Regions from separate parts of the Janthinobacterium sp. Bl 1 genome, predicted to be linked through region 1. Evidence: predicted binding sites of a transcription regulator. Region 1 holds the regulator's gene; each other region holds the start of a gene.
What was found. Region 1 encodes sigma-54, which starts transcription at its own class of promoters, with help from an activator protein. Its sites were predicted from a motif close to TGGCANGNAANCTGCTTT; they were not measured.

Region 1 (2,184 bases):
CAACGGTTGAAAGCGCGGGCCCTTAAACGGCGGGGGCGAATTCTTCTTCCGAGCTGTCTGGCAGATGCTTGATCGCCTCTTTACCGTGCCCTTGCACTTTGGTTTTGTATTTCATCACTTGCCTATCGAGCTTGTCGATCAGGGCATCGATCGCGGCATACAGGTCTTGTGCCAGGCTTTCCACATAGACGGTTTTGCCACTTAAACGCAGGTTGACTTCGGCCTTTTGACGTTTTTCTTTCTCTTTGAGGTTATCCACGGTCAGAATCACGGCGATATCGATAACTTGATCGAAATGACGTTTCACGCGCTCCAGCTTCGTTTGTACGTATTCACGGATGGCTGGTGTCACTTCGAGATGATGTCCGCTGATGGTGAGATTCATACACACTCCTAAAGATGATCGGGTTCGTGCGGTCCATCCTATCCGGCCCGCAGAGGAACCGAAAAAAACTTACAAACACTTACGCAGGCTCACTGGCGGAATTTTCAACGCTTCCCGGTATTTGGCAACAGTACGTCGCGCAATCACCATGCCTTGTTCCCCCAGCATGTCCGCAATCTTACTGTCGGATAAAGGATTTTTAGGGTCTTCTGCTCCTGTCAGTTGCACGATCAATGCCCGTATCGCCGTCGATGACGCTTCGCCCCCCGCTTCGGTGGCGACGTGGCTACCAAAGAAATATTTCAACTCGAACATGCCGTGCGGGGTCAGCATGTACTTTTGAGTTGTTACCCGCGAGATAGTACTCTCGTGTAAACCCAGTGTATCAGCTATTTCACGGAGCACAAGGGGGCGCATGGCAACGGCTCCGTGCGAGAAAAAGTTCTTTTGTCTTTCTACTATCGCCTGTGCGACGCGCAGGATCGTGTCGAAACGCTGGCGCATATTCTTGATCAACCACTTGGCTTCCTGCAACTGTGCGCCCATGGCGCCCTCGCCCTTGCCCTGCTTGAGCAAGTTGGCATACATGGCATTGACGCGCAGGCGCGGCATGACGTCGTTGTTCAGGGTCACTTGCCAGCCATTGCGCGCGCGCTTGACGACGACGTCGGGCACCACGTAATCGGACACGTCCGATGCGAATACGGCGCCCGGATGCGGATTGCACTGGCGAATCACCGTCTGTGCTTCGCGCAAGTCTTCATCGTCGCAATCGAGGGCTTTTTTCAGCTTGTTGAAATCGCGCTGGGCAAACCAGGCCAGGTGCTTTTCCACGATGACGAGGGCCATGCGCCGCGTCACCATGGCGATGTGCGGCAAGCGCTTGATCTGCAGCGCCAGGCATTCGGACGCATTGCGCGCGCCCACGCCGGGCGGATCGAAACTTTGCAGCAGCGACAAGGCCGTGCGCATCTCGTCGGCATCGATTTCCAGCTCTTCCGGCAGACGCGCCAGGATGTCGTCGAGCGTCTCTTCCAGATAGCCATTGTCGTCGAGCGCGTCGATGATCAGCTCGACCAGCGCGCGGTCGCGCAACTCGAGCACCGTCACGCGCATCTGCTCCATCAGGTGTTCGCGCAAGGTGCAGTGATGGGCCTCGAGTTGCGGGCGCGAATCTTCGTCGTCGGGCGCCTTGCCCCGGCTCGCCTCGCTCCAGTCGCTGTCGCCGCCGTCCGCAGCGGCCGGGCCCTCGCCCGCCTCGCCGTCAAAGGTTTCCGCTTCGGCCGGCGCGGCAGGCGCCTCCTGGCCTGGCGGCTGGGGCGGCGCTTCAGCCGGCGCGGCCGTGGAACTCAAGGCCCCGTCGGACAGCAGGCGCAGCGAACGGTCGAGCGGATCGTCGAGGCGCTCGAGCAAGGGATTGTCCGTCAGCAGTTGCTCGAGCTCCTGGTGCAATTCCAGGGTCGACAATTGCAACAGGCGTATCGATTGCTGCAACTGCGGCGTCAGTGCCAGGTGCTGCGAAGTGCGCAGCTGCAATGATTGTTTCATTGGCTTACATGCGGAAGTGTTCGCCCAGATAGACCCGGCGTACCGACTCGTTCGCGATGATGTCGTCGGGGCGTCCCGACGCCAGTACCGAGCCCTGGTTGATGATATAGGCACGGTCGCAAATACCCAGCGTCTCGCGCACATTATGATCGGTGATCAGCACGCCGATATTGCGCTCCTTCAAGAAGCGCACGATGCGCTGGATCTCGATCACGGCGATCGGATCGACGCCGGCGAACGGTTCATCGAGC
Region 2 (2,184 bases), 490 kb from region 1:
CAATGAAAAATCGGGCACCTTGAGCGTGATCGACACGGCGACCGACCAGGTGGTGCGCCAGATTGCAGCCGGCAAGCGTCCGCGCGGCATCGCCGCCGACCCCACCGGGCGGCAATTGTTTGTCACGGACGCCGCCAGCAGCGCCTTGCTGCTGATCGATAACGCTGGCGACGCGCCCGTGCGCACGGTGGCGCTGGGCAAGTCGCCCGAAGGCGTCAGCGCCTCGCAAGATGGTAGTCACGTGGCCGTGGCCGTCGAGGAAAACAATAGCGTGGCCTTGCTCGATGGCCATACCGGTACTTTGCTCGCCGATATCAAGGTACAGGGACGCAACCCGGAACATGCCGTCTTCAGCCCCGATGGGCGCTGGCTGCTGGTCAGCGCGGAAGAGGCTGAACAAGTCGATGTCATCGATGTGGCGCAGCGCCGCCAGGTGGCGTCCATCGCCGTGGGACTGCGTCCGCGCGGCATCGGTTTCAGTCCGGACTCGGGCCGCGCCTACGTGGCGTGCGAACTGGTCAATGCCGTCTACGTCATCGACATGGCCGAGCGCAAGGCCATTGCCACCATTCCTGCAGGCAAGAATGCGAATGGCATCGTGGTCCATCCCAGCGGCAAGCAGGTGTATGTCTCGAACGGTATCGATGGCACGGTGATGGTGATCGACACGGCCAGCAACGAGGTCACGGCCACCATTCCCGTTGGCAAGCGCCCGTGGAACATGGCCATCACGCCCGATGGCGCCAAGCTGTATGTGGCCAATGGCCGTTCGAACAGCGTTTCCGTCATCGACACGGCCAGCGCGCGCAAGGTGGCCGATATTGCCGTAGGTGAATTGCCATGGGGCGTGGTGATTCGTTGATGGCACAGGAACAGGTGTTCCAGTCTGGTACACCTGTTCCATTGTGCAGCGGCTCGAGACGGAGCATGCGCAGGGKAGCGCACCGGTATTGACGCCACGCCCTTGTAACAAGGGGAAAAGCGGCTAAGTTTGTAGTGGGATGGCGAGCTGGCACGGCATTTGCGGAAGACTCCGTGTACTCACCCCATCTGTACCAGGACGTTTGATTTTAATTACAGTAATTCCATTCTAATTAACCCGATAGAGGACGACATGAATCTCGCAGACATCAGCAAACTGGGCGTAGCCAATCCCTTCAAACAACGCTATGACAATTACATCGGCGGAAAATTCGTTGCCCCGGTAAAAGGTGAATACTTTCCTAACATCACGCCGATCACGGGCTTGCCATTTTGCGAAATCGCCCGTTCCACGGCGGAAGACGTCGAGCTGGCCTTGGACGCGGCCCATGCCGCCAAGGATGCCTGGGGCAAGACGTCGCCTGCCGAGCGCGCCAATATCCTGAACCGCATCGCCGACCGCATCGAACAGAACCTGAGCCTGATCGCCACGGCGGAAACTATCGACAACGGCAAGCCGATCCGCGAAACGATGAACGCCGACATTCCGCTGGCTATCGACCATTTCCGTTATTTCGCCGGCTGCATCCGCGCGCAAGAAGGTTCCGTCGCGCAAATCGATGCGGAAACCTATGCCTACCACTACCACGAGCCGCTCGGCGTCGTGGGCCAGATCATTCCGTGGAATTTCCCGATTTTGATGGCCGTGTGGAAACTGGCGCCAGCCTTGGCCGCCGGCAATTGCGTGGTGCTCAAACCGGCTGAGCAGACGCCGGCTTCCATCATGGTGTTGATCGAGCTGATCGGCGACCTGCTGCCGCCGGGCGTGCTGAACATCATCAACGGTTTCGGCCTGGAAGCGGGCAAGCCGCTGGCGTCGAGCAAGCGCATCGCCAAGATCGCCTTCACGGGCGAAACGGGCACGGGCCGCTTGATCATGGGTTATGCCGCGCAAAACCTGATTCCCGTCACCCTGGAGCTGGGCGGCAAGTCGCCGAACATCTTCTTTGAAGACGTGATGGATGCGGACGACGAGTATTTCGACAAGTGCCTGGAAGGTTTTGCCATGTTCGCGCTGAACCAGGGCGAGGTGTGCACCTGCCCATCGCGCGTGCTGATCCAGGAATCGATCTACGAGAAATTCATCGAACGTGCCTTGAAGCGCGTGGCCGCCATCAAGCAGGGCAATCCGCTCGACTCGTCCACCATGATCGGCGCGCAGGCGTCGCAGGAGCAGCTGGAAAAAATCCTGTCCTATCTCGA
Region 3 (2,184 bases), 3.1 Mb from region 1:
GGTTCCGCCGCTGGGTGCCAGAAAATACAGCCTGGGATGCGGCAGCGGCGCAAGCGCTTTACCGGCGCGTAGCCGAGAAGTCGCTGGCGCACTGGCTCGACGGCACGTGCAAAGGCTGCAGCGGCACTGGTGTCAAGGTGCTGCTGGGGAATGGACTGTGCACGTCGTGCAAAGGAACCGGCGTCGCGGCAGTGTACGGCGTGGCCGGCCTGGAGCTGGAGCGCGTCAAGGATATGGTCAGCGAGCTGAGCTCCATTCACGACAGTCATTCTGGCCGGGCGGGCGGTCTGTTACGCGGCGGAGACATGTAGCGCAAGTTTTCTTTAAGCCTGTGTTTACAAACAGTATTTCTGCGGTATACTTCAATCCTCAGTTCAAGAAAATTCTTCCGGAAATCGTAATGTGCGCATCGCGCCACCGATAGCTGGAACTCGCGACAGTACCCGGACCCAGCGCCGTACCTGCACGCCTTGAATTTGCCGCTCACCACGCGCTATAGTCGTGGGAGCAAACAAATAAGCCACCTCATGGGTGGCTTTCCCATTTCTAGGCCTGCTTGTTGCGCCGGCGCGTCATGAAGCCCAATAGGCCGAGGCCGGCCAGCATCATGGCGTACGTTTCTGGCTCTGGAATCGGATTGACGCCGCCAAAACCGTCCACGTACGCATAGCCGGTATGGCCGCTGAAATAGCAGTCTGCTGCTGCTACCGAGAGCGTGAAGTCGTGGCCGGACAGGCTGGAATCGATTGTGAGGCGTTCGACTTGCCATAGAGGCGTGTAGTAATAATTGCCAAACGTTTCAAATCGTGTGTCAACGCCGCCACCGCCATTACCGGCATTGTAAAAACGGCTGACCAATTCAGTGCCCGTGGTGTCATCGCGCAGCGAGATGAATAGCGCTGCTGATTCGTTATCGGCGTGGCCGCCGTTTTCAAGCACGGCCTTCCATGTAAAGAAAATATTGGATTCGGTGTAGTTGCTGACCGATTGGCTGATCACCGAAGCGTAGCCGCCACTGTTCCTATCCTCGACTCGGTACGAATATTTTCCAGCGTACACGGTCGAGCCCAGATCGGAGCCAATGATCGGGTCAACCGTGCCGGCCGCGATGATGTCCGAGCGCGTAGCGGGGCCACTGTAAAGGCTGCCTCCAGGTAGAAGCTTGCCGGGATTGAGGGAGGCGTTGAGCGTGTTGCCGCGGTACCCTTCACCGGTGGTCCAGCCGGTCGCGTTGCCGTTTTCGAAGCCACCATTTTTGAAATTGTCCGCTTGCACAGCGGCGCTGGCGAGCCAGAGCGCCAGTGTCGCCCAATAAAATTTTCGGTTCATGGTTTTCCTGTGGAATAAGTTAGGTCGGGCAAATGCCCGGAGCCAAACAGAGCAGGAAGCGTGCCATTTTACTAAGTCGCTGAATTTAAATGAAAATCGCCTGAGCTTGCTGTTTTACGAGGTACGAGTGTAAAAAAACTCGACAGCCGCAACAACCAGCATAGCGACGTGAATGACAGCTTTCGAGGTTGCTTTGTCCGAAACCACCCATCCGCCACACTACCTGGCACGCGACTACCTGGAGAGCCGCGCACCGGCGCCAGATCGGCTACCCACGCGGGAAGAGGTGCGCCGCGAGCTGGGCTGGACATTGATTGCTGTGGAGCACCAGACGCAGGCCGAGGATGACGAACGAAACTGAACTGGCCGGATGCGCGCGCGAGTATGCCGTCGCAGGCCTGAAAAGGAGGTGCGCCGTGAAGTAGCGATCCAGCAACCAAATAGATCAATCAGTCGGGCGCCGCCGCGAGGCTGCGCGCCAAACCGACGCTGGGACGCTGTCACCCAGCACCAACAATCCAACGTGATATCTCAGCTACCATCTTCGCAATCGCGCAAAGTTGAGCTGTGCGCTGTATGTAGAGCCAGAAAAAATCGTATTTGGTCATAGAGGCCTCATTGGTTGTTTGTTCAATCATGAGGGAAATGCAAATACGATTCCTCTGGTGGGTTTTCCAAAACGCGGGTGTAGCTCAATGGCAGAGCGGAAGCCTTCCAAGCTTTCCACGAGGGTTCGATTCCCTTCACCCGCTCCAGTTTCCCTTGCCCGGCATGCCGGGTTTCGCCGCCGGTCGCATCGCTGCGCTGGTGGCTTTTCTATTTAAGGTGCCGTATGTTCGATATCGACTTCCGCCG
Region 4 (2,184 bases), 290 kb from region 1:
GTTGGTGCCTGCCGTCATGTTCAGGCTGAAGGGATCGAGGCTGCCGACCGTATGGTTGCCATTGACGTCGCTGCCATTGCTGGCGTCGCCATCGGGCGCGAACTGGAAGATCACGCCATCGGCATTCGCATTCGACAGGCAGCCCACGGGACTGGAAGTATTGCATGAGATATTGAAGATATCCATGATCGATACGCTCGACTTGTCACCCATGGTCGTCACGCTGGTGCGCAGATCGCGCCGTCCCATGAAGCTGAAGGTGATGAAGCCGGCGCTCGACAGGGTCAGATTGACGGAGCCGGTGAGCGTGTCGCCAGCTGTGGCCGTGGCGGCGCCGACTGTGTCGCGCTGTGCTTCCGCAACGGCGCGTACGGTGGAGCCGCCATTGAGCATGTTGCCGAATGCGTGCGCGTCGCCGCGTGCGAACTCCAGGGTGGAACTGGGGCTGGGCGCGTAGTTATTTTGCGGCAAGCCGCCGCAGCCGCTGCCCGAACACACTTGCAGCACGTCGGCATTGGCGGCCGGCCCCGTATTGACGGCGCGCGGATTGACGGCCACGCCGCCTTCGAAGAAGGCGCTGTCGCTGGCATTGCGGTTGGCGCCGACCAGCGACAGCGCGCCGGCGCTGGTGGTGATGCGGAAATTGTTCAACTCATTGACGGCCAGGCCGTACGCACCGGCCTGCGCCTGACCGCTGGCCAGCAAGCTTGCCGCCGCCAGTGCGCCCAGCCAACCCAGGGTCTTGCTTCGTGTGTGATCGACGTTCATCGCAGCCTCTTATCGTAGTCAGTCTCGGAAAATCCGGGGGAGAAAGAATCCAGAATGACCGGCCTGGATTCATCTCGTAGACAGTGATAAGCAGCTTGCGTGCCACACAAAAAAAGCATATTGAATCAAGGGCTTGCGCAAAGCCGACTGAGCCGGTGGAAGCAAAGTGTAAGAAAGGCCGACGCCGTTTTCAGGTGCCCCGGTGATAGCCGAGGTGGCCACCCGAATTGCGCGCGCAGCCGCAACCGATGCGCGCCACTTCCTCGCCTTCCGCCAGTTTCCAGTTGGTAATCGTCGTGTGCTGCCAGTCGATGTCGCTTTTCTTGACAGGCTTTACCGTCAAGGTGCGTGTTTCCGCATCCGTGTACTCCATCAGCTCCTCGTCGTCGGCGATGTCGAAATGGCGGTGGATCAGGGAAATGCCGAAGCGGTCAAGCGCGCCGTAGCGTTGCAGCACGTCGCGCAGTTCGCGAAAGCAGGCCAGGTCGTCGGGTAGCAGCGGATTGACGGCGGAAATATCGGCGACGGGCTGCCATTGCATGGCGTGGATGTTCAGGCTGTGCATGATAGGCTCCTGTGCCCCGTGATGGCAGGACCAGGCTGCCAGAGGGGCACTGGCACCCTGTCGAAACGTCCATCGTGGCCGCAAAGCCGCTGCGGTGTTTGCGCCAGATCAAAGGTGCGGCACATCGCCTCGCGCCGATAATTGCCCGGTAAAATAGGCCATGGCAAACAAAACCCCCACCTTCCCCGGCGCACGCACGGGCCGCGGCCAGGTCCTGGCCGTGCTGCTGTCGAACCGTGACCAGTCCGGCGCCGAACCGCTGCAAGGCCGCGTCTCGCTGGCCGCCATCGTGAAAGCGCTGAAACGCAAATATCACTGGCCGATCGAGACGCACAGTTTTCCCGCCAACACGCAGGATGGCCGCGCCAGCTGGGCGACCGTCTACAGCTTGCCGGAAAAGGTCATAGAGACTGCGCTCGACAGCGGCGGCCGGGAATGGCTGGAGAGCCGGGGAGCACCTGGGCGGCGCTGAACGCGCCGCCTACTTTACTCGATCTCTTTATTCGAGCCGGAAGCCGACCTTGAGCGTAACCTGAAAGTGCGCCACCTTGCCGTCGACGATATGGCCGCGCGATTCCGTCACTTCATACCAGTCCATATGCTTGACCGTCAGCGCCGCCTTGGCAATGGCATCGCGTATCGCCTGATCGCTGCTCTCGGTCGACGTTCCCACCAGTTCGATCAGCTTGTAAGTGTGTGCGGACATGATATTCCCCCAGGTAGGCAAGCCAGACATCGGGAGCCTGCTTTGCGCAAGCACATGCTCATCTTGCGCCTAAATGTGCTGGACGTCATTGCGCGGTGCAGCAATGCGCCGCGCATGCCGAGAGCTATCCTTTATCAAATATCGA

Region 2: a site for sigma-54 is predicted at 1,011-1,028, ahead of adh (aldehyde dehydrogenase). Genes of this name have one in related genera too.
Region 3: a site for sigma-54 is predicted at 1,378-1,395, ahead of AC4BCN_RS17560 (PEP-CTERM sorting domain-containing protein). Genes of this name have one in related genera too.
Region 4: a site for sigma-54 is predicted at 856-873, ahead of AC4BCN_RS02570 (EDSAP-1 family PEP-CTERM protein). Genes of this name have one in related genera too.

What each region holds. Positions count from the first base shown of each region.
Region 1 is NZ_CM177086.1:867,430-869,613, reverse strand. It holds gene hpf (ribosome hibernation-promoting factor, HPF/YfiA family) at 23-385, opposite strand; gene AC4BCN_RS03915 (RNA polymerase factor sigma-54) at 455-1,933, opposite strand; gene lptB (LPS export ABC transporter ATP-binding protein) at 1,938-2,184, opposite strand, start outside.
Region 2 is NZ_CM177086.1:1,359,767-1,361,950, forward strand. It holds gene AC4BCN_RS06240 (beta-propeller fold lactonase family protein) at 1-862, shown strand, start outside; gene adh (aldehyde dehydrogenase) at 1,115-2,184, shown strand, end outside.
Region 3 is NZ_CM177086.1:3,920,065-3,922,248, reverse strand. It holds gene AC4BCN_RS17565 (hypothetical protein) at 1-311, shown strand, start outside; gene AC4BCN_RS17560 (PEP-CTERM sorting domain-containing protein) at 547-1,329, opposite strand; gene AC4BCN_RS17555 (hypothetical protein) at 1,502-1,690, shown strand; tRNA gene AC4BCN_RS17550 (tRNA-Gly) at 2,011-2,084, shown strand; gene AC4BCN_RS17545 (hypothetical protein) at 2,162-2,184, shown strand, end outside.
Region 4 is NZ_CM177086.1:574,304-576,487, forward strand. It holds gene AC4BCN_RS02570 (EDSAP-1 family PEP-CTERM protein) at 1-768, opposite strand, end outside; gene AC4BCN_RS02575 (hypothetical protein) at 959-1,333, opposite strand; gene AC4BCN_RS02580 (hypothetical protein) at 1,494-1,805, shown strand; gene AC4BCN_RS02585 (dodecin) at 1,833-2,039, opposite strand; gene AC4BCN_RS02590 (immunity 52 family protein) at 2,174-2,184, opposite strand, start outside.